Regions from separate parts of the Clostridium sp. CM038 genome, predicted to be linked through region 1. Evidence: riboswitches for the same ligand, from Rfam matches in the RefSeq annotation. Region 1 holds a riboswitch; each other region holds the start of a gene.
What was found. Region 1 has a riboswitch for cobalamin ahead of ACWJKS_RS02325 (YitT family protein). Riboswitches for the same ligand answer to the same signal wherever they lie in the genome.

Region 2: linked by a shared signal. The riboswitch ahead of ACWJKS_RS03645 (sirohydrochlorin cobaltochelatase) and the one ahead of ACWJKS_RS02325 (YitT family protein) in region 1 are both predicted to bind cobalamin.
Region 3: linked by a shared signal. The riboswitch ahead of ACWJKS_RS14680 (cobyric acid synthase) and the one ahead of ACWJKS_RS02325 (YitT family protein) in region 1 are both predicted to bind cobalamin.
Region 4: linked by a shared signal. The riboswitch ahead of cobU (bifunctional adenosylcobinamide kinase/adenosylcobinamide-phosphate guanylyltransferase) and the one ahead of ACWJKS_RS02325 (YitT family protein) in region 1 are both predicted to bind cobalamin.

The regions. Positions count from the first base shown of each region.
Region 1 covers NZ_CM143651.1:508,388-514,182, forward strand. Annotated here, with positions in the region: gene ACWJKS_RS02310 (helix-turn-helix domain-containing protein) at 33-215, shown strand; gene ACWJKS_RS02315 (cob(I)yrinic acid a,c-diamide adenosyltransferase) at 261-800, shown strand; gene ACWJKS_RS02320 (hypothetical protein) at 864-1,028, shown strand; cobalamin riboswitch at 1,019-1,206, shown strand; gene ACWJKS_RS02325 (YitT family protein) at 1,406-2,257, shown strand; gene ACWJKS_RS02330 (DUF3842 family protein) at 2,398-2,826, opposite strand; gene ACWJKS_RS02335 (ribonuclease J) at 3,075-4,739, shown strand; gene ACWJKS_RS02340 (thioesterase family protein) at 4,955-5,341, opposite strand; gene ACWJKS_RS02345 (hypothetical protein) at 5,573-5,795, opposite strand, start outside.
Region 2 covers NZ_CM143651.1:805,673-811,467, reverse strand. Annotated here, with positions in the region: gene ACWJKS_RS03660 (precorrin-8X methylmutase) at 1-289, opposite strand, end outside; gene ACWJKS_RS03655 (cobyrinate a,c-diamide synthase) at 358-1,683, opposite strand; gene ACWJKS_RS03650 (pyridoxal phosphate-dependent aminotransferase) at 1,725-2,843, opposite strand; gene ACWJKS_RS03645 (sirohydrochlorin cobaltochelatase) at 2,913-3,746, opposite strand; cobalamin riboswitch at 3,892-4,076, opposite strand; gene ACWJKS_RS03640 (transposase) at 4,290-5,123, shown strand; gene cobS (adenosylcobinamide-GDP ribazoletransferase) at 5,523-5,795, opposite strand, start outside.
Region 3 covers NZ_CM143651.1:3,197,110-3,202,904, reverse strand. Annotated here, with positions in the region: gene ACWJKS_RS14690 (site-2 protease family protein) at 1-588, shown strand, start outside; gene trmB (tRNA (guanosine(46)-N7)-methyltransferase TrmB) at 656-1,309, shown strand; cobalamin riboswitch at 1,500-1,714, shown strand; gene ACWJKS_RS14680 (cobyric acid synthase) at 1,850-3,343, shown strand; gene cbiB (adenosylcobinamide-phosphate synthase CbiB) at 3,424-4,374, shown strand; gene hemA (glutamyl-tRNA reductase) at 4,405-5,589, shown strand; gene ACWJKS_RS14665 (NAD(P)-dependent oxidoreductase) at 5,553-5,795, shown strand, end outside.
Region 4 covers NZ_CM143651.1:1,598,162-1,603,956, reverse strand. Annotated here, with positions in the region: gene ACWJKS_RS07305 (ABC transporter ATP-binding protein) at 1-371, opposite strand, end outside; gene ACWJKS_RS07300 (FecCD family ABC transporter permease) at 372-1,424, opposite strand; gene ACWJKS_RS07295 (ABC transporter substrate-binding protein) at 1,441-2,388, opposite strand; gene cobU (bifunctional adenosylcobinamide kinase/adenosylcobinamide-phosphate guanylyltransferase) at 2,423-2,983, opposite strand; cobalamin riboswitch at 3,146-3,326, opposite strand; gene ACWJKS_RS07285 (IS30 family transposase) at 3,450-4,511, opposite strand; gene ACWJKS_RS07280 (penicillin-binding transpeptidase domain-containing protein) at 4,637-5,795, opposite strand, start outside.

The DNA.
Region 1 (5,795 bases):
CTCTACGAGAGATAGGGAGGTGTTTTCAAAATATGGTGGTAAATGTAGAAAAGAGGTTCGAGTTGGTTAGCTATATGGCTGATATTGAAAAGGGAATTATTGAAAAAACACTGAATAAAAACGAAAACAATGTTAGCAAAACATCAAGAGAATTAAGTATTTCAAGACAAGATTTGCAATATAAAATAAAAAAATATAAGATAACCCTGAGATAATAAAGCATATGTATGCATATGCTAATAAAAGGAGAAATGAATATAATGGGGAAATTAAAAAACGGATATGTTCAAATTTATACGGGGAATGGCAAGGGGAAAACGACTGCAGCTGTAGGACTAGCTGTACGTGCAGCAGGAAATGGATATACTGTATTTATGGTACAGTTTTTGAAGGGAAGTAAAACTGGTGAAATTGAAAGTGCAAAAAAATTGGCTCCCTTTTTTAATATATTTAGGTTTGAGAAAAAAAGAGGTTTTTTTTGGACGTTAAATGCAGAGGAAAAAAATGAATTAAAAGAAGAAGTACAAAAGGGGTATGAATTTTGCAGGGAAGCATTAAAAGAAGAAAAATGCGACATACTTATCATGGATGAGGTAATGGGAGCGTTGAACAATCAACTAATAAGTGAAGAACAACTACTAGAATTAATGGAGAATAAACCTGGTAATATAGAATTGATTTTAACAGGGAGAGACGTACCTAAAGCTATAATAGATAAAGCAAACCTTGTAACTGAGATGAAGGATATTAAACATTATTTTAACGAAGGAATACCATCTAGAGAGGGTATAGAGTTTTGATTATAAACACCTCAAATTCTAAAATTAAGTTAATAATATTTAGAGTTTGAAGGGGGAATTATTATGAATATGTACAAAAACTTAGGCAAAGAATTTATTGTCAATATAACAGGAAATAGAGAAGCCGATATGGTTATTGTGGAAGAATTTAATAAAAACTCTGTTATAAATAAAGCTCAATTAAAAAAGGTTTTATGGAAGAGATTAAAAGAAAGTAATTTAATATAGCATATAAAGGTATGAGATGTTTTGCATTTCATTTAAAAGGGAACCAGGTGAAAAGCCTGAACGGTCCCGCCGCTGTAATGGTGAGAAGCTTTAAATTATACCACTGACAATTTTGTTGGGAAGGATTAAAGCGACTATGATCCAAAGTCAGAAGACCTGCCTTCATTAATACACCAAGAACGCTACGAGTGATAGGGGGTGTGACGCATATTTGTATGAAAATGCATTTTAAATTTTGCATTTTTTACAAATATGGTTGGTATTATTATCAAGCCCTTAGCATAAATGCTAAAGGGCTTAATTTTTCGTTGAGAAAGAAATTATGATTATTTTACAGAGGATAGGTAATACAATTGATAATTATAAGGAGGCATATTATGCAAATAAAGATAAAGGAATTTGCGCTTATAAACATAGGAATGCTTATGGTATCAGCAGGTTTATATTTCTTTTTAATGCCAAATAATTTAGCGACAGGTGGGGCGAATGGATTAGCAATAGTTATAAATAAATTTACAGGGGGGTTATCCGTAGGTTGGATAATGATGATAATAAACCTTATTTTGTTTGTAATAGCATTTATTGCTATCGGAAAGAGTTTTGGTGGAAAAAGTGTGTATGCAAGCTTTGGTGTAGGAGGTATTATAATTGTATTTCAAAAGTTTATACCTATTAATAATTCAATTACAGGAGATATTTTACTGGAACTTATATTTGGAATACTAATATCAGGAATAGGTACAGCTATAGTCTTTGATCAAAACGCTTCAACAGGGGGGACAGATATCTTAGCTAAGATATTAAATGAATTTTTTCATATAAATTTAGGAAAAGGAGTTTTAATATGTGATTTAATTATAATTTTAATGGCAGTTTTTGCTTTTGGAATTAAGCTATCATTATATGCAATGCTCGGAGTTATAATTAATGGCTTTCTTATAGACCACATCATAGATGGAATAAATGTGTGCAAAGAAGTTACAATTATAAGTAAGAACAGCGATAAGATAAGAAAATATATAAGAGAAAAGCTAGATAAAACATCTACTGTATATAACGGAGTAGGGGATTTTTCAGATGAGGATAAAGAAGTTGTTGTGGTTATAGTAGGAAGAAGGGAGTTTATAACACTTAAAAAATTCATAAAATTTGTTGATAAGGATGCTTTTGTAACAGTGAATAATATTTATGAAGTCTTTGGATACGGATTTAAATCCTTAAAACATTAAATAAAAATTTTAGATAGCTAATAGAGCGGATTAACAATATTTATGCCATGAAAGCAGGCAAAATTGTTAGTTATGGAATACCGACAGAAGTCTTAACCCAAGAATTAATAAAGTCTTTTAAATATTATGTATAAACCTTCTTATATAAAATGATATTTTATATTACTTTTTATATCAAGTACAATCTCTTCAATTATATCCTTGATTTGCATATTCCTTGTGCCTGGTATATAAATACCATGTTTTTGTAGTGGAAGTATATATTTAGTACAATCCATATTAAATATTGACGTGGCAATCATGGGGGTAATTTCACCGTTAATGCCACCACTACATATTATTCCAATTGGACCGATTATGCTATCAATTTTATTTTTCTTGCAAAATGAGCAAATTGATTCCTCTCCACTTATACCAATATTTGCACCAGCTCTTACCATATTTGAACAAGCAAATGTATTTGTACCAAGTGCAACAATATAGATATCTAGGCTAATTTCTTTACGAATTTTTTTTATGATTGTTTGACCAAGACCAGCCCCTTGTGCGTCTATTACAGCTATTTTCATGGTAATACCTCCAAAAAATAAAATTTATAATATAATGAAATCTATTTTTATATAGATAATATTATTATACTATAATGTTTATGTATATTCTGTGTTTAGTTCAAATAAAATTACAACGTTGGTATAAATAAAATGATTATAAAAAAGCAAAAAAAATTCTCCCATAAAGGTATTAATTTTATAATTCGAGGCAAAATAAAGAAAATAATATTAATAATATAATTGATATAAATGAAGGGGAGAATTTAGTGAAAAACGAGGAAAGTATAAAGGTTATTCCTTTAGGAGGCCTTGGAGAAATAGGTAAGAATATAACAGCTTTTGAATATGCGAATGAAATCATTGTTATAGACTGTGGTATAGCCTTTCCTGATGAGGAAATGTATGGTGTAGATTTAGTAATTCCAGATATAACTTATTTAAAAAATAATGCAGAAAAAGTAAAAGGTATTTTTTTAACTCATGGACATGAAGATCATATAGGGTCGCTTCCGTACATTCTAAAACAATTGAATGTACCTATTTATGGTACTAGGTTAACGTTAGGGCTAATTGAAAATAAACTAAAGGAGCACAATATATTATCTAATTGTGAACTTCACAATGTAAATGCTGGAGAAACAATAGAACTACAAAATCTTAAAGTTGAATTCATAAGGGTTACTCACAGCATAGCAGACTCCTGTGCTATTGCCATCCACTCACCACTAGGTGTTATATTACATACTGGTGATTTCAAAATTGATTATACCCCCATTGATGGATTGGTCATGGATCTTGAACGTATCTCAAATTTAGGTAAAGAGGGCGTGCTACTTCTTATGGCGGATAGCACGAATGTGGAACGTGAAGGGCATACAATTTCTGAAAAAACTATAGGGAAGACTCTAACTAGAATAATTTCTAATGCAGAGGGAAGGGTTATTGTAGCTACATTTGCTTCAAATATTCACAGAATACAGCAGATCGTAGACGCCTCTGTGAAACATGGTAGAAAAATTGTTTTTAGTGGGAGGAGTATGGACAATATCTCACAAGTAGCTATTGAACTTGGATATCTCCATGTACCAGAAGGTTACATTATAGGTATAGATGATATGCAAAATTACCACAATAAAAATATTACAATAATAACTACCGGAAGTCAGGGCGAACCTATGGCAGGACTTGCTAGAATGGCTTTTGCTACTCATAGGAAAATCACCCTTGAACCAGAGGATTTATTTGTTATTTCTGCATCTCCAATTCCAGGCAATGAGAAACTTATATCTAGAGTAATCAATGAGCTATTCAAAAAAGGGGCAGAGGTAATTTATGAGGATTTAGAAGAAGTGCATGTATCCGGTCACGCATATCAAGAAGAATTGAAATTAATTCACGCATTAGTTCATCCTAAATATTTTATGCCAGTTCATGGTGAATACAGACATTTAAGTCACCATGCTAAGTTAGCACAAGAATTAGGTATGCAAGGCAAAGATATATTTACTATGGAAACAGGGCAGGTTTTAGAACTTACAAAGGATGAAGCTAAAGTAACAGGACGGGTACACACTGGATCTGTATTTGTAGATGGACTTGGTGTTGGGGATGTTGGAAGCATAGTGCTTAGAGATAGAAAGCACTTAGCAGAAGATGGCATGCTCACTGTTGTGGTTACTTTAGAACGCGAATCTTATAGTATTATTGCGGGACCAGACATAATAACTCGCGGATTTATATATGCAAAGGAATCGGATGAATTAATTAGTGAAGTAAAAGAAATTGTTAGGGTTGAGCTTAATAAGTGCTTAGACAAGAAAATTATTGAATGGTATGTATTAAAATCTAATATAAAAAAATCCACAGAGCGATATTTGTATGAAAAAACAAAGCGTAGGCCAATTATTCTTCCAATTATTATGGAGATTTAACAGTTTTTTTAAGCTGGTGGTATATACAAAAGGCCAGCAAAAATCATATAGTTAAACTAAAAAATTGCAGTAGTTAGTTCTACTGCTTTTTTATATTGCTATTGTATCTAAAAATAGTATTAATTTTTAACATAACAAAAGACTGCCCTGTTAGGTACAGTCTTAATTGTGATATTGTAGCATCGAAGATGATGAACAGAACCGCAGGTTATGATTTAACGTGCTGTTTTTTTCATGAATTCTTCAGAATTTACTATGTACCTTATATGAATTCCTTCACCTATTTTACCCATGTCATCATAGGCTTCCACCTTAAAGAACAATTTTTTGCCTTCTGCCTTTGATAATAAGGCTTCAGCTCTAACCTTAACGCCAACAGGTGTTGCCTTTATGTGTTTAACACTAATCTCTATACCGACGGTTGTGAACCCATCAGGTAAATTTCGTTGAACACAATTTGTTGCTGCATTCTCCATAAGCGCTGTCATAGCTGGAGTAGCATAAACATCTAGACTTCCAGATCCATAAGAAATTGCGGTGTCACTGCTGTTAATAGTCTGCTCCATAGTAAATTTCAAGTCTTTATTAAAATTGAATTCCAATTTTATCACTCCATTCCGTTTATTATTTTTTACTATACCAATACCTTATTATACCATGTTAACACCTTTAGGATAGTGTTATTATGATATGTCTTATGATATAAATTAAAAAAAGAACCCCATTGCTGGAATTCTATTGTTTACTTGCATTGTTATATGGATCTTTTAAAATATTCAAATTGAAATAATATCATAGCGAATAATTCATTTCTTACTGTTTGGGCTAATCATTTAGCCACATCTATACAGTTTTCTTTGAATTTCGGAATTACTGTAATTATACAACTCTACTAATTTTATTCCTTTGAAATCAATGTGTATTTTATCTTCACAAATCATAACTACATTATTATTATATTTAGGGCTACGACTTCCACATTTTACAAAGGCTTCTTTCTCTTCATATTTTACAAAACCTAACCTTTTTAATTTTCCCAAATAGGAAGCAAATTCT
Region 2 (5,795 bases), 300 kb from region 1:
AGCATAAAGCCTTACAATTTAAATCTTTAAGAGCTTTTTTGTTTATACCTGCCAGTGCCATTTTTGTATCAGTATAAATGGTAGCTCCATTTTTAAGTAACTCTACAGCCTCATCAATAGCTCCATCCCTAATATAAACTATGTTTTTATAATCGAAATCTGCTGTAGTATGTATTACTCTTTTGATTATTGAAAGCTCTTTGTCAGAAAATTTATGTTCTCCCATTTCTTCTCCAATAATTTCGAAGCTTTTTTTTTCTATATCCATAGGAATCTTTATATAATCCATATTTTAATCTCCTTTTCTTTTAATTTAAATAAGTGTTCATAGGTAGGGACAGTTAGCAACTAATTAATCTATTTGAAAATCTCCTTAAACCATTGTAAGTTTCCCCAAAAATGCACATGTCCATAAGCTGCCATAGTATTTTTTTTAACATATCCGCATTGCCAATTTTTCTCATACCCATCATAACCCTCTTTAGAAAGCTTAAATACCTTTTCTTCAGATAAATTAACAATAGATTTATGAAACTCATGACAGTTTATACTCATATTTTGCGGTAAAATATTATTTTCTACCCCTACCTTTATTTCTGCATACCCAAAGTTCTGAAGCTTTTTTGTTAAGGTGTAATACCCCTTAAAAAAGCCAACAGTATTATGTGATATTTTTTCTTCGCCTTGCAGTTTTTCTCCCTCAGTAAGATACATTAATCCTCCACATTCGGCGTAACAGTGTAGCCCATTATCAAGAGCTTTTTTTATACTGCCAAGCATTGATGTATTTTCAGATAGCTCCTTTATAAAAACCTCAGGGTACCCTCCACCTATGTAAAGAAAATCAATATTACTGGGTAGCTTCTTATCTTTAATTGGACTAAAATATATAACTTGTCCCATTTCCTCTAGAAGCTCTAAGTTTTCTTTATAATAAAAACTAAAGGCCTTGTCATAGGCTACCGCTATCCTTTTCCCCTTATTCTCCACATGGAAATCATCTATATGCCTTTCACTTTCTTTAAATTGTTCTAACAATAAATCCATATCCAAATGCTTTTCTAATAACTTGGCACAGATTTCAATTTTCTCATCTAAATCCTCTGTTTCACTGCTTTGAATTAGCCCTAAGTGCCTACTTTTTAAGCTTAATCGTTCATCTTTTGGAAGATAGCCTAACACTTTCAAGTTACAGTTTTCTTTAATTGCTGCCTTAAGTAACTTATAATAATTTTCTGTTATATTATTTAGTATTATGCCCTTTATATTCGCATCTTTAAAATTTACTATTCCATTAATTTCTGCACAGAGGGTTGCTACCTGAGCCTTTGGAGACAATACAAGTATGATAGGCAAGTCTAAAACCTTTGACACGTGATACGTAGAATAGGATGTATTTATGCCTTTTCCATCATATAAACCCATTACACCTTCGACCACACCCAATTCTCCGCATCCTCTAGAAAAGCTAGCCTTAACTCCCGCCTCTCCCATAAGATACAAATCCAAATTTCTTGAACCTTTACCTGTTATCTTTGTATGAAAAGCTGAGTCTATATAATCAGGTCCTACTTTATACCCTTGTATCTCAAATCCCCTATTTTTAAACGCTTTCATAATTCCGAGTGTTACTGTGGTCTTACCACCACCACTTGAATCTGAAGCTATGACTATACTCTTCATTTATATTCACATCCTTTTGCGGACTATCCCCTAATGTGCAATTAGTTGTTAACTGTCCCCAATGTTTTCACTATCAATTCTAAGTTTTTCAAACACTTAATCAATTTTCCATTCCTATCATTATCCTTAATAGCAAGCCTTACATATTGTTTATCTAGTCCTCTAAAATTATCTGCTTTTCTTATAACAAATCCTTGAGCTAGGCATAGTTTATAAAGTGTCTCTGAGTCCAGTCCTTTTAATTTGCATAATACATAATTTCCATAGGTTAAATACACTTTATCTATAAATGAAATATTTTCAAGTGATCTTATAAACCTAGGCCTTTCCGCTCTTATCCACTCTTTGCTTTTTTCAATATAAACGTTATCTTTTAACACATGACGTGCAGCCATTTCTGCAAAACAGTTTATGTTCCAGGGGTTTTGTTTTTCTTTAACTTTTTTTAATAGGTCTACGTTACTACTTATTCCATACCCAAACCTTATACCAGGCATCGCAAAAAATTTGGTTAATGCTCTTATTATAAATAAACATTTGTATGTTTTAACTTTTTCACTGAAACTGTGCTGTGAATCTCCAGTAAATTCTATAAAAGCCTCATCTATTATTATGACTTTGTCGTTACATTCACAATATTCAAGAATTTTTTGAAACTCAGCCTTATTTATGATATTGCCATTGGGGTTATTTGGATTACCTAAAACCACACCTTCTACACTCTGTAATCTATTAAGAATATCCTCATAATCATAGGAAAGCTCAGCATATTCATGCTTTAATAAGGTATTCTCATTAATCTTCTCTTTTAAATAAGAATACTCTATACTACAATTCCACTTTTTAGCATCAATTTCGTACTCTACAAAAGATGGCACCACAATTAGTAGATTTTTATGACAAGCTATAACTAAGTCAATTATTTCTGCAGCCCCATTTCCTAAAACAAAATATTCTTTTGGGCAATCAATGTATTCTTTTAATTCTTTCAATACCTCCCTATATTGAATATCTGGATATCTTGTTAAAGCATCTACGGCTTCACTAATGTTATCAGTGAAACTTTTAGGAACCCCTAATGGATTAATATTAGAACTGTAATCTATTAATTCTCGCCCCTCAAGTAATCCATTAGTATAAACATCTCCACCATGTATCATTGAATACCTTCCTTTCTACTTGTAACTCTCATCTACCGTACTTTAGTTACTTATAACTTACGCAGAATTTTAATTTCCCTTATGTGTTTTCCCTACATTCTTAAACTTTTCATTAATTACATCATTAATGTGCTGTATATAAATGTCTTGAACGTCACTATTTTCCCCTAACCCATGCAGATATATTTTAACTTTAAACCCTTTTGCCTCTAAAATACTCTTCCAGGAGTCCTCTGCATCTCCCGCCATGTCATTCTTGGCATGGTCTCCTGCTACGAGCAGTAGTGGCATTAAAGTGACTTCGCTAATACTCTGAGTCGTAACATTAGGTATTACTCTTTCCAAAGTTGGATACCCTTCCACGGTTGCTACATGGACATTGTTAAAACCTCTATCCCTTAAAACGCTTTCAAAACAGCAATATACTGCATTTGCAATATGGTTTGTACCATGCCCCATCAAAATTACTGTATCCATTGGTTGCAATTGCTTTGATAGAGCATCCACCATTATTGAGTAATCATCTGGCACGCCTGCTTCTTCTCCCTTAAAACATAAAAGAGGTCTTCCTATTAAGATATTTTTAAATGCTTTACATTCTTTGTATCTATTAACTACATTATTTATATAATCAAATTCTACTCCAGGAATAACATGCAAAGGCTGAACAATTACCTCATTATATCCTTCGCTTTTTAACTTTTCCAAAGCTTCTTCTGGAGTATCTACATGAATATTATCCCTATGCTTAAGTACTCTAAGAATAATATGTGAAGTAAATGCTCTTCTTATATCATACTCTTCAAAAGTATGTCTTATTTTATCTTCTATTGCATCGATAGTTACTTTTCTTGCATCTTCATGTGTTGTTCCAAAACTTACAATTAAAATTGCCTTCTTCATTTCGATCATCCACCTTGCTAAATATTTTCCGAAATCTATCATAACATTTACATATAATGCTTTTTAAAACAAAAAAAATAGTACGCATACGATAGCGACTACTTTTTAATTAATCCATAATTAAATAGTTCTTTCCCTCCGAAAGCTTGTTAACATCATTTAGGCAGGTCTCCTGGCTTTTGATTCTTCCTTTAATTATCCTTCCTCATTTTTAATTTACGAAGTAGCATTTAAAAGTTTTTCATCAATTACAGTAGCGGGGGCTGCTGCGGATTTAAACCGCATTCCCTTTTCACCTATTTCAAGGCACCTAAAATCATATTCAATTCTCTATTAATTCTAGTTTATTATATTTAAGCCGTACTGTCAATATTTAGAGTGTCTCCTTAGTTTAATAGGCAAAAAAATGATTCACAAAAATAGTTAGGGACGGTTAACAACTATTTAAATTATTTATATATATATATTAGCTTAAGATTATGAATATCATCCCGATTCATAGGCAATAATTCAAATAAAAATCTATGAGGAAGGGTGATTTTAATGCCAAGAAAGGCAAGAGAAAAAACAGATGACTCGATATTTCATATTATGTGCAAAAGTATCAGCGAAATAAATTTATTCAAGGATGATGAGGATAAGAACAAGTATTTATCACTTGTAAAAAAGTATAAATATCTCTATAATTTTAAAATCTACGGTTACTGTCTTATGGATAACCATTCTCATTTAATGATTGATGCTAATGGTACTGATATATCAAAGGCAATGCATGGAATAAATTTTTCTTATGCAATGTACTTTAATAAAAAATATAAAAGGGAAGGACATCTTTTTAAAGATAGATTTAAGAGTAAAATAGTTAATAATGAACGATATTTGAAGACTTTATCTCTATATATACACAATAATCCTACGGATATAGATGAATATAAAAATTGTCCTGAAAAATATGCTTTTTCTAGTCTAGCCATATTTTTAGGAAAAAGACATGATTCTTTTAAATTAGTTGATTATGGATTTATTATGAGCTCTTTTGGTAATAACCTAAAAAATGCAAGAAAGAATTACTATAATCTTGTCTTTCGCTGTAATGGAGAAAAATTAAAACAAGAAATAGAATTTAAAGATGAAAAATCAGAGTATAAATGTGAACGAAAAATACTTGTAAGGAACTTTAAGCCAGAAGATATAATAGAATATATAGCGTCAAAGATGAATGTATCAAAGACTCATCTTTATATGAAGTACAGCAGAAAGCTTGTACGGGCAAAAGCCTTAACCGTTGTTCTAATGAGGAACCTCTGTAATTTTAAATCTAGCTATATATATCCAGCACTCTTGGAAACATTACACAGGCTAGAGTATCAAAATTAAGCACTATTGGCATCGAATTAATTGGAACAGAAGATAAATATGAGAATATTATCATGGATTTTATTAAACGTTATGCTTAGTAATAATTTATTAATATAATCTTCAATATTATGATTAATAACTTAATGACAATCATTAAAATTCATTCTAATTATTTACTTTAACCTACCTATTTATTAAATCTGTTATATTAAATAAAAAAAATTAGAATAACAGATGGATATATGCATTTAATTATGGACAAGTATCAAAAATATACATTTTACTTATGTATAATATAAAAATAATTAAAATTAGTGTTCAATAAATTAATTCAACGATAAAAAGGTACAAGTTTCCATAAACAACTTGCACCCAATTATAATATAAATAATTGTTAACCGTCCCCATTATCTTATCTTAACTTATTGCTATAAATAAGATCATAGTTAGAATTTCAACTAATTCATTATTAGCTCCTAAGCTATCTCCCGTAAGTCCCGTAATTTTACTCTCGCAAAACTTATTAAATAGGAAACTTAAAAGTAACGCTGATAGTATCAATATAACACTTTTGTTAAATCCTATTAATAAGGTTCCAAATACAATAGTTATAATACCTGAAATTACCACCCTTTTGATGTCAATATTTCCAATAAATATATTACCCGAGCCTGTTTCTTTAGCATTCTT
Region 3 (5,795 bases), 1.4 Mb from region 1:
TTTCATGAGTATGCGCATGCTATCGTAGCAGATAGGTTAGGAGACAAAACTCCGCGATTTCAAGGGAGACTTACGCTGAATCCAATCGCACATATAGATCCAATGGGATTTCTTATGATTATATTAGTAGGGTTTGGTTGGGCAAAGCCTGTTCAGACAAATCCTAGTGCATTTAAAAATTATTATAAGGATGATTTGAAAGTTTCAGTTGCAGGCCCAATTGCTAATCTAATTCTAGGGTTTGTATTTGCAATTCTTACTGTGTTATTTTCGAAATTTCCACCAATTCATGGTGGATTATATACTATTATTAGCCAAATTTTAATAATTACAGGGTACCTAAATTGTATTTTGTTTTTTCTTAATTTAGTGCCAATACCGGGATTTGATGGATCTCATATAGTTAGGGATTTGTTCCCAAAGTTTTTTTACAATTTACCAGATACAATTTATAGGTATCAATTCTTAATATTTATGGTGTTAATATTGCCTATATTACCTGGTGGACAATCAATTTTTACTTATATCGTGCAAGCGCCAGGGTTATGGTTATTTAAACAATTTTTAAATATTGCAGGGATGTTTTAATATTAATATAAAGCTAAGAAAATCATATAGTGATTTTTTATTATTTAGAATGTAAGGAGAAAAATATATGCGCTTAAGAAAAAAATATTGGGCTAGGCCAGAGCTGGAAACTAGTCATATTGTAATAACTCACCAATATGATCACAAAGGAAAATGGAATGAAGAGTTTAAAAATAACAATGCAATTCATCTAGAACTAGGTTGCGGTAAAGGTAGATTTATATCAGAAAAGTCCAGGAGAGATCTCGATATCAATTTTGTAGGCATTGATTTAAAAGATGAGGTTCTGGTATTTGCCCTTAGAAAAGTTATAGAAGTAAGAGAAGTTGAAGGGGAACAAGACATAAATGTACGTCTTATGCCAATGAACATTATGCTTATTGATGATGTGTTTGCAAAAGATGAGATAAGCAGAATTTATATAAATTTTTGTAATCCTTGGCCAAAAGACAGACATAATAAAAGAAGATTAACTCATACTAAGTTCTTGACGAGCTATAAGAAATTCTTAAAACCGGAATCTGAAGTTTGGTTCAAAACAGATGATACAGAGTTATTCGAAGAATCAGTAGATTATTTCAAAGAGTGTGGGTTTGAAATATTATTTTCAGCCTATGATTTGCATAAGAGTGATTTTAAAGATAACGTAGTTACAGAATATGAAGCTAAATTCACAGAAATAGGCAAACAAGCTATGTTTCTACAGGCAAAATTAATTTAGCGAATTAATGCATCTCCTGTGGAACTGTTGCAGCTTCGCAGGAGATAACTTATAACCATATGAGGCTTAAGCATTTTAGATTCTTATTTATTGACAGGATTAACATAATGCTATAAACTTAATTACATAGAAATGTATTAAATTGAAAATTTTAAAAATGAAAATTATGAATTATATTAGTTAAAAATGAATAGATTTGTTTAGGTGCCTTTTATTAATCAGCCACTAAAGTGGATGCAGCTACTTTAGTATATGATTAGTAAGGTGAAAAGGGAATGTGGTGTAATTCCACAGCAGCCCCCGCTACTGTAATTGAGAGAAAATCTTATATAACTACCTGAAAGGGAAAGTGATAAGAGAAAGTGTATCAAGAGCCAGGAGACCTGCCTAAATTAGTAATATTAAGCTTTCGGCGGGAAAGAACTGTAGAATTCAAGTTAGTGCAATGAAAAATTTGTACATAACAGCAGGTGCGCAAGCTTGCTGTTTTTTTGTTGTGTGCCAAATAAGAATACAAGCAGGAAGAAAGGAGAAATAGTAATGGCTAAAGTAATGGTTCAAGGAACCGCTTCATCAGTAGGAAAAAGCATATTAGTAACAGCACTTTGCAGAATTTTTGTGCAAGATGGGTTTTCAGTATGTCCTTTTAAGTCACAGAATATGTCATTGAATTCTTATATTACATTGGATGGAAAAGAAATGGGACGTGCGCAGGTGCTTCAAGCCTATGCCGCAGGATTGGAGCCAGAGGTATATATGAATCCGATTTTATTAAAACCTACCTCGGATAAAAAGTGCCAAATTATCGTTAATGGAAAGGTTTTTGGGAATAGTACAGCTATGGAATATCATAATATGAAATTGGAATTCAAAGACATGTTAAAAAAGCAGTTTGAAGAATTAGAGAAGAAGTTTGATATTATAGTAATGGAAGGAGCAGGTAGCCCAGCAGAAATTAATTTAAGAGATAGAGATATAGTGAATATGGGAATGGCGGAACTTATAGATGCACCTGTGATACTCGCAGGAGATATAGATAAGGGTGGAGTATTTGCGTCACTAGCAGGGACTTTGCTTTTGCTTAATGAGGCCGAGAAAAAAAGAGTTAAAGCCACTATTATTAATAAGTTTAGAGGAGATTTAGAAATCTTAAAGCCAGGACTTACAATGCTTGAGGATATTATACATATTCCATGTGCAGGAGTAGTTCCTTATTTTAGATTGGAACTCGAAGATGAAGATGGTGCAGTAGAATTTAACAAAAAAATTACTGCACCTATTGATATTGCTGTAATAAAGCTTCCACATATATCGAATTTTACGGATTTAGACGCATTAAAGGCTGAAGAAGATGTATCAGTTAGATTTGTTACAACTAAAGGAGAATTGGGCACACCAGACCTCCTTATCATACCGGGAACAAAAAATACTATTGATGATTTAATTTCTTTAAGAAATTCGGGACTTGCAGAAGCGGTTCAGCAATATAGTGTACAAGGTAACGTATTAGGCATTTGTGGAGGCTATCAAATGTTAGGAAATAGCTTAAGTGACCCTAATGGCTTAGAGGGAAATTCAAAAGAAACAGAGGGTATGAAGCTTTTAGACGTAGACACAATATTTGAAGATGAGAAAATAACTACAAGAGTAAAGGCTCGTAGCATTAACATTAGGGATACTAGTATAGAAACTTATGGTTACGAAATACATATGGGAATTTGTAAATATGGTCATAATGCAAAACCACTTTTTGAAATCTATGATAAGAATGGTTCTGATACGTCATCCTTCGATGGAGCAATAAATGCAGGTGGAAATGTTATGGGTACATATATTCATGGAGTTTTTGATGGAGTAGAGTTTAGAGAACATATGATTAATACTTTAAGGGTAAAAAAAGCTATGGAACCTAAAAAATCTAAGGTTTATGAAAATCTAAGAGAAAAAGAATTAGACAAGCTAGCAGATATAGTTAGAGATAATGTAGATATGGATTCAATCTATAAAATCATAGGAATAAAAAGAAAAAGTTAGGGACAGTTAACAACTATTTAAAAAATTATAACAGTATAAGATAGTGAGGAATTAAAATGGCAATACTATTTCAGACGAACATAATAGATTTAATTTTAGCGGTAATGTTAGACTTATTAATTGGAGATCCATATTGGTTTAAACATCCGGTGATTTATATAGGAAAGCTTATTTCTAAATTAGATAAGTTAGGCAGAACGATATGTAAAACTAATGGTCAAATTAAAGTTTTTGGCGGAATTATTGTAGTTATAGTAGCACTTTCTAGTTTTTTAGTGCCTTTTATAATTTTGAGAATTTCTAATAAGTTTTTTTGGTTGTACCATATTCTCAATATAATATTGCTTTGGACGACAATAGCTGCTAGATGCCTTCATAAAGAAGGTAAGAAGGTTTATGATTCTTTAGTTAATAATGATATTTATGACGCAAGAGTTAAATTATCGTACCTTGTAGGGAGAGATACAAAAACCCTTACTGAGTATGAAATAGTAAGAGCTGATGTGGAGACCATTGCAGAGAATACAGCAGATGGTGTTATAGCCCCTATTCTCTATGCATTATTAGGGGGAGCACCTTTAGCTATGATGTATAAGGGCATAAATACCATGGATTCAATGCTTGGATATATGAATGAAAAATATAAATATATTGGTTTCTTTCCAGCTAAAACAGACGATGTATTTAATTTTATACCAGCAAGAATAACAGGATTTTTAATCTGTTTGGCATCACCACTTGTTCGAGGAAATATTGCTTGCAGTATAAAAGTGATGATAAGAGATAGAAAAAATCATAAAAGTCCTAATTGTGCTTATCCAGAAGGAGCAGCAGCGGGGGCTATGGGAGTTAGACTAGGTGGTACGAATGAATATTTTGGAGAAAAAATGTATAAACCAACAATAGGAAACAAAATAAACGATTTGGGGAAAGAACATATAATAGATACAATAAAATTAATGTATGGGGCAATGTTTTATTTAATAATAATATGCATGTTATATGAAATATGCGTATATATGAAATATTAGTAATAGTGATGTATTTTTGGAGATGATATAATGATACAACTTATAGGGCTAAAGCATGATGTGAAAATAGAAATTAGAGAAAAACTCTCAATTATACCAAAACGCCAAGGAAAGTGCTTAGAGGAACTTTTAAATATTTGCGAAGAGGCAGTTATTTTAAGTACCTGCAACAGGACAGAGATATATTTTAAATCTAAGGATGAAGAGATTGTTGATAAGATTTTTAAGGCATTAAATTGGGATAGGTCTTTAATAAAGTGTGTAGAAAATTATAAGGAAGAAAAAGCAATACAACATTTAATGGATGTGGTCTGTGGGTTTGATTCACTATTACTTGGAGAGGACCAAATTTTAGGGCAAGTTAGGGATGCTTATGAAGCTGCAAAAGGTTCAAAATCAACTAAAAAGGAACTTCAAAGACTTTTTGAAAATGCTATCGCTTGTGGCAAGAAGTTTAGAAATAAATCTAAAATAAGTGAGATACCGGTTTCTTCATCTTCTATGGTAGTTAAAGAAGCAATAGATAGGGGACACAAAAATTTTATGATTTTAGGCTATGGAGCGGTAGGAGAATTAACTTCAAAATATATACTAGAGGGAAAAATAAATTTACTATATATTGCAGTTAGGGATATTCATAAGGCTAATATAGAAGATCCGAGGGTGAAAATGATACCGTTTAACGACATACATAAATATTATGAAAAGGTGGATTGTGTTATATCTTGTACAACGGCCCCTCACACTGTGGTTCACTTAAAGGAGTTACCGAGCAAACATTTATTATTATTTGATTTAGCTGTACCAAGGGACATTGAAGAAATAGTAAGTGAAAACCCCTTATATGAAGTGTATGACATAGATATGTTAGGCGATATCCATGATGCCAACTACAAAAGACGTGAAGCCTCTATGAGGGATAATAGATACATTGTGGATGAAGCTATAAAAGAGTATATAGAGTGGAAAACCATGGAAGAGTTATCGCCTTTTATAAAAAAATTAAAACACAATGGTGAAGGTGTTTACAAAGAAAGACTAGAGACTTTTAAGCACAAGAAAGAGACTAAGGATAATGAAAAATTAGCAGAGATACTTTTGAAGAGTACTTCAAATGCCTATGTAAACAAAGCTATAGAGGTGTTAAAGGAGGAACATTTGAAGGGGAGGTCTAAGGAATGCGTGGACATAATAAGCAGGATTTTTCAGGTTTAAATTATACCATGATTTCACTGCTATCAGATAAGATTAATATACTTATAGTTGGTGGGGGAGAGGCAGCTCTTATAAAATGTAAAACTTTCTCAAAGGAAGGTTGTAATATTACCGTAGTATCAAAAGAGTTTTGCCTAGAATTTTACACACTACAAAATATTTATAACCTAAAATTAATAAAGGGTGAATATGATGAAAGATATGTG
Region 4 (5,795 bases), 1.1 Mb from region 1:
GTCATTTTCATAGCTTTTATAGCTATTTCCATATCTTTTTCACTTTCTGAGCAGAATCTAGAAATATGAGGCGTTCTTCCCATAAGAACTATATCTTGTACTGAAATATCGAATTCGATTTCTGTGCTTTGCGGTACCACTGCTATTTTCTTTGCTAAAACCTTTGATTTCATTTGGGCTAAGTCCTTTTCATCAATAAAAACTTCACCTTTTTCAGGTTGCAGTGATTTTGATAATATCCTTAGAAGTGTAGTTTTACCTGAACCATTTGGACCTAGAATAGTGTGAAATTTTCCTCTTTCTATGTTTATACTAATATCCTTTAATACTTCCTGTTCAAAGGAAAAACTTACGTTATTTATCTCTATCAATTACATCGCCTTCTTCTTTGTTCTATATAATAAATATATAAAAAATGGAACTCCAAAAATTGAAGTAATAATTCCTACTGGTATTTCTGATGGAGGCACTACTGCTCTTGCAAGCGTATCGCAAATTATTAAAAATATAGCTCCCCCAAGTGCAGAAAATGGTATAACCACCCTATTATCTGGTCCAAAAATCATTCTAATAGAGTGCGGCACTATAAGACCTACAAATCCAATTATTCCACTTACAGATACGACTGCTGCCACCATCAAAGTACTTATTAAAAGTATATACTTTTTTAATCCATTTACATCTACACCAAGACTTCTAGCACTCTCTTCTCCAAGAACCATGATATTCAGATCTCTTGAAAATGTAAAAATAAATAAAATTGAGGGAACTACTATTATAAACAGTAAAATTACCTCGTGATATCCAGCTGTTGAAAAACTTCCCATCGTCCACATAACTATTTTTTCAATATTATCTCTATTAAAGGTCATCATTAATGAAATAATGGATGATAATAAATAATTTATGGCAACACCCGATAGTAAAAGTGTGGTAACTGGAACTTTAGTACCGACTCTCGCAATATTATAAACCAGAAAAGTAGTTATTATAGCACCTACAAAAGCATTGAATGCCACCATGCTCATCCCTAAAAAATTGATTTCATTAAGAAAAACCATGGTTATAGTGGCCCCAAGTGCAGCCCCTGATGAAACTCCGAGAATAAATGGATCTGCCATTGGATTTTTGAAAATACCCTGAAAAGAGGTACCAACCACTGAAAGTGCTGCTCCTACTAAACAGGATAAAATGATTCTAGGAAGTCTTAACTTTACCAATATGATTGCAGATGTAGGATTAATTCCATCTAAGGATACACTGTTATTTAATATTGGAATTTTGCTTATAATAATTAGGGCTGTCTGTTTTAAAGAAATATCTGCTACCCCAAAATTTGTTGCTACAATCATTACAATTAGGAGTAAAAATACCCCTACTGCAAAAACTCGTCGATAATAACTCTTATTTTCTATAAACGTCATGGTTATTTAACCCCTTTTATTTAAAAAGTTCAGGATGAACTAGTTTAGCAATTGCTTCAAGTCCTTCTGCAAGTCTCGGTCCCTGCCTAACAATAATGTTTTCATCAATCTCCAATAATTTGCCGTTCTTAACTGCATTCAAATCTTTGTAACCATTGGTAGCTTTTATACCTTTTTTTGAATCATAGAGCTTTGAACAAATTAGCACATCAGGATTCTTTTCTACAAGCTTTTCTACACTGTAGTTCCAACCAACTACGTCGCCCGCAGCATTTTTTCCGCCAGCAATGTCTATCATACTACCTATAAATGTATCTTTTCCTGCTGTAAAATCACCACTCTTGCCAAATCCTGCTACATAGTACACTGTTGGCTTCTTAGCATCCTTAACCTTATCAGTTATTTCTGCAACTTTCCTTTTCATATCTGATATTATTGTCTGGGCTTCCCCACTAGCATTTACAACCTGACCAAGTTTTGACATTGTGTCATACACACCATTAAAATTTTCTTCACCACCAAGCGCTACAACCTTTACATTAAGAGCCTCTAATTTTTTAATAATAGCCTTATCAAAAAGAGCTGATACAATAACTACATCAGGTTTTAATTCAACAATTTTCTCTACACTTGGTTGCAATAAGTCACCAACAGATGTAACCTTAAGGGCCTGAGCTGGGTAATCATCGTAATCACTTCTACCAACTACACTGCTTCCTTTACCAAGTGCATATATTCCCTCTGTTATATTTGGTGCAATTGTAATAATTCTTTTAGGTTCTTTTTCAATGATAACCGTTCTATTATATGAGTCAACTACCTTTAGCGGATATACTACAGCGTTAGTTTCCTTTTTAGTAGTATTAAGAGACCCTTTATTCTCACCTTTGCTGCCACACGCGCTAAATACAACACAAACAAAAACAGCTAAAACTAGACTTATTATACCTTTTCTTTTAAACATAAGTTGCCTCCATAAATTTTATTTTTTTAATTACTTATTTAATTTTAATTGGGATACCACAAACCACCATGTGAACTTCCTGAGCCCTTGATGCAATATACTGATTAACTCTACCCGCAATATCTCTAAAAACCCTTGCCATCTTGTATTCTGGTACAATTCCAGAGCCAATTTCGTTAGTTACAAGAATTATTGTTTTTAAGTTTTTTTCTGCTTCGTCAAGAAATACTGCTACCTCTTGTAAAATCCCTTTTTCCATTGCGCTTATAGCTTGATTATTAAGATCATCGAAATTATCCCCCGCTTCATCAAACATAAGATTTGTAGTCATTATTGTAATACAATCTAATAAAATCGTATCAAACTGCATTTCTTCGTTATAGAATACCTGTTTTAAATTCTTATAGCCTTCAAAGGTATACCAATTAGCTGGTCTTCTTTCTTTATGTTTTTTTACTCTGTCCTTCATTTCATCATCAAACGGAATTGAAGTTGCAATATAAAGTACGTTGCCCTTCTCTTCTTTGGCTAGCTTCTCAGCATATGTACTTTTCCCACTCCTTGCTCCACCTGTTATAAGTATAATTTTTTTCATAGTATGCTCCTTATTATTTTAATGATATACTCTAATGTAAAAAAATCAGAAAATAAAAAAACCACATCTCAAGGATGTGGAATAATGCAATTAAATTTTTCACATATTGGATAACCCAATATTATTGTTAAATCACGCATTTTTCATCCTCCCTCCGAAGACTAAAATTTCAAGCAATAGGCAGGTTTACTGGCTTTAGCATCATCTTACTCTCCAACCTTCTCAGTTTCCCAATGGTTCTTTGGATTTCATCCTCTAATACAGTAGCGGTGGGCTGCAGTGGTTTTATAATCACTTTCCCTTTTAACCCCTGTTACAGGGCACCTAAAACAATATTTAATTTTTATTAAGTTGACTATTTTTATTGTAACATCAAAAAAATATTAAAGCAATGTAAATCATTCTACCTACTTTCTAATGTAGATTGCAATATAAAATGTCCGAAATTTTCAAGAAAAATATAATGTTAAGTTGTAATGGTTTTCCGTTCCATCATATTAGCAGATAGACCGTTAAAAATCCTTCTTGGATAATTGTTGATCCAGTGCTGTATTTGCATAATTTGTTTTTTAGAGAATGCTGAAATATCCACACCTTTTGGGATAAATCGTCGTATCATTTTATTGATATTCTCGTTTGTGCCTCGTTCCCATGAACTATATGGATGGGCATAATATACTTTAGTTCTCTTTCGTTTATTCCTTACTGAGGTCTCAATACCCTCGAAATCAAGGTTCTCACAGCCGTTATCACAGGTGATTGTTTTAAATGTTTTTGAGAATGCCATTCCCATTTTACGCTCCAATTTGTCCAATTCCTTCACAACAGCGACCTGTGATTTAGAAGGTATTTTAAAGATTAACTCCTTGCGAGTTACTCTTTCGCTTAATACCATTAATACAGTCTTCGTACCCTGCTTTCCTACTACGGTGTCCATTTCCCAGTGCCCTATCTCATCACGTGCAGCTACCGCTGTAGGTCTTTCTGATATACTTGTTCCTTTGGTATTGTTATACGCCGGCCTTATTTTTTTATAGTTTCTCTTTTTGGCATTCTTTTTAACAGGCAGATCTTTGTTACTTATGTTTAAGAATAAATTATTATCCAAATAGTTATACACAGTTTTGAAGCAAATAGTTGTTTCGAATTGTAGATCTTTATTTGTTATATTTTGAATAGCTGCATACGGAGATTCGCCATATTTACCAATGGCTTTTTCTAAGTACTTCACCAATTTGTGATCTTTCCCTATTTTCAATGCAGGCCCTTTTGCTGTGCCTTGTCTGTCATGTTCTGACTGCCCAATTTCTGCGCTATATTCCATTCGAGTGGTTAAATCACTATTCAATAATTCTACTATTCCTTTAGCAATTTCACGCCTTATTGTACGCTCTGAACGTCCACCTATTTGCTCCGCAATACAGCTTGAATTTAGCCCCATTTTGTATAATGTCTCTATCTTTATACGATCCTCATATGTTAGGTGTTTACCTTTTTTGTTCTCTGTGATAAAATTTGATTGACTCATTTGAAATCCTCCTGTACTTGTGTTGGTTTAGTCACTTAACATTGTACAAGATTTTTTCTCTTGAGTCTTTATTTTTTGTTCTATGGTCATTTCATTTTACAACTTACCCTACCTACTTTCTAACGCTATTTCAGTGTTTTATTTAAGTAATATTCCATTACTCCTTTTACAATAGGTACCACATGGTGACTTCCACCTTTCTCTTTAACGTTTTCCATTAACATTGATACTACTATTTTAGGATTAACTGTATCCATACATATAAACCATCCATTTTCTTCTGCAGCTTTATCCTTGTCATCTTTCTTAAGTTCCGCTGTTCCAGTTTTACCCGCGAGAGCTTGCCCATCAACTCTTGCCGCATGACCTGTACCATTTGGGTTATCGATAACTCCAGTGAGACCATCTTTTACAAATTTTATATTATCCGCGGAAATTGCATTAGCTTTCCATACCTTAGCCTTTACCTTTTCATTCAAACTTTCTAAAGTTGGAGACATAATATTTCCATCGTTAACAACTGCGCTATACGATAGTGCAAGGTGAAGTGGGCTCATAAGGACCTCCCCTTGACCATAACCAGTATCTGCTAATGCTACATCATTCTTAATGTTGTTGCCATTGGCTACTTGTGAATTTGCTATTGGATAATCTATTGGAAGTTTTTGACCTATTCCAAAATTGTTGCATCCTTTTATAAATTCCTCTTTACCTATATTAAGAGCTGCCTTTGCGAAATATATGTTATCAGAGTATACAAATGCATCCTGTAAATTCACTGACTCTCTCGGTTCACCAACCCTAGTAACCTTATTGAGTCCCCATGATTTATCTGGTTGCCATTCGTTTCCCGGTATGTTAATAAGTTCACTAGGTTTTATCTTCCCTTGCTCTAACCCAACTGCAGCCGTTATCAGTTTAAATGTAGACCCTGGAGAATATACGGCCTTAAATCTATTTTTAAATGGATCCCCTGTTTTTTCCCATTCTGCCTTTTGGGTATTAGAAACATAAGTAGTAATTGCATTTGAATCATATGACGGGGAGCTTACTAAAGCCAATACCTCTCCAGTTTTTGGATTTATTGCTGCACTGGCTCCCGGCTCTTTATTCATCCCTTCATATATTTTCTTCTGTAGTTCACTATCTACTGATAATGTTATATTTTCACCTGCTTTTGATTCTTTTTTAAGAATTACAATCTTATTGTTATTATTTTGTTTTGATATATATATTGTTGCCCCATTTTCACCCTTAAGCTTGTCTTCATAAACCTGTTCAAGA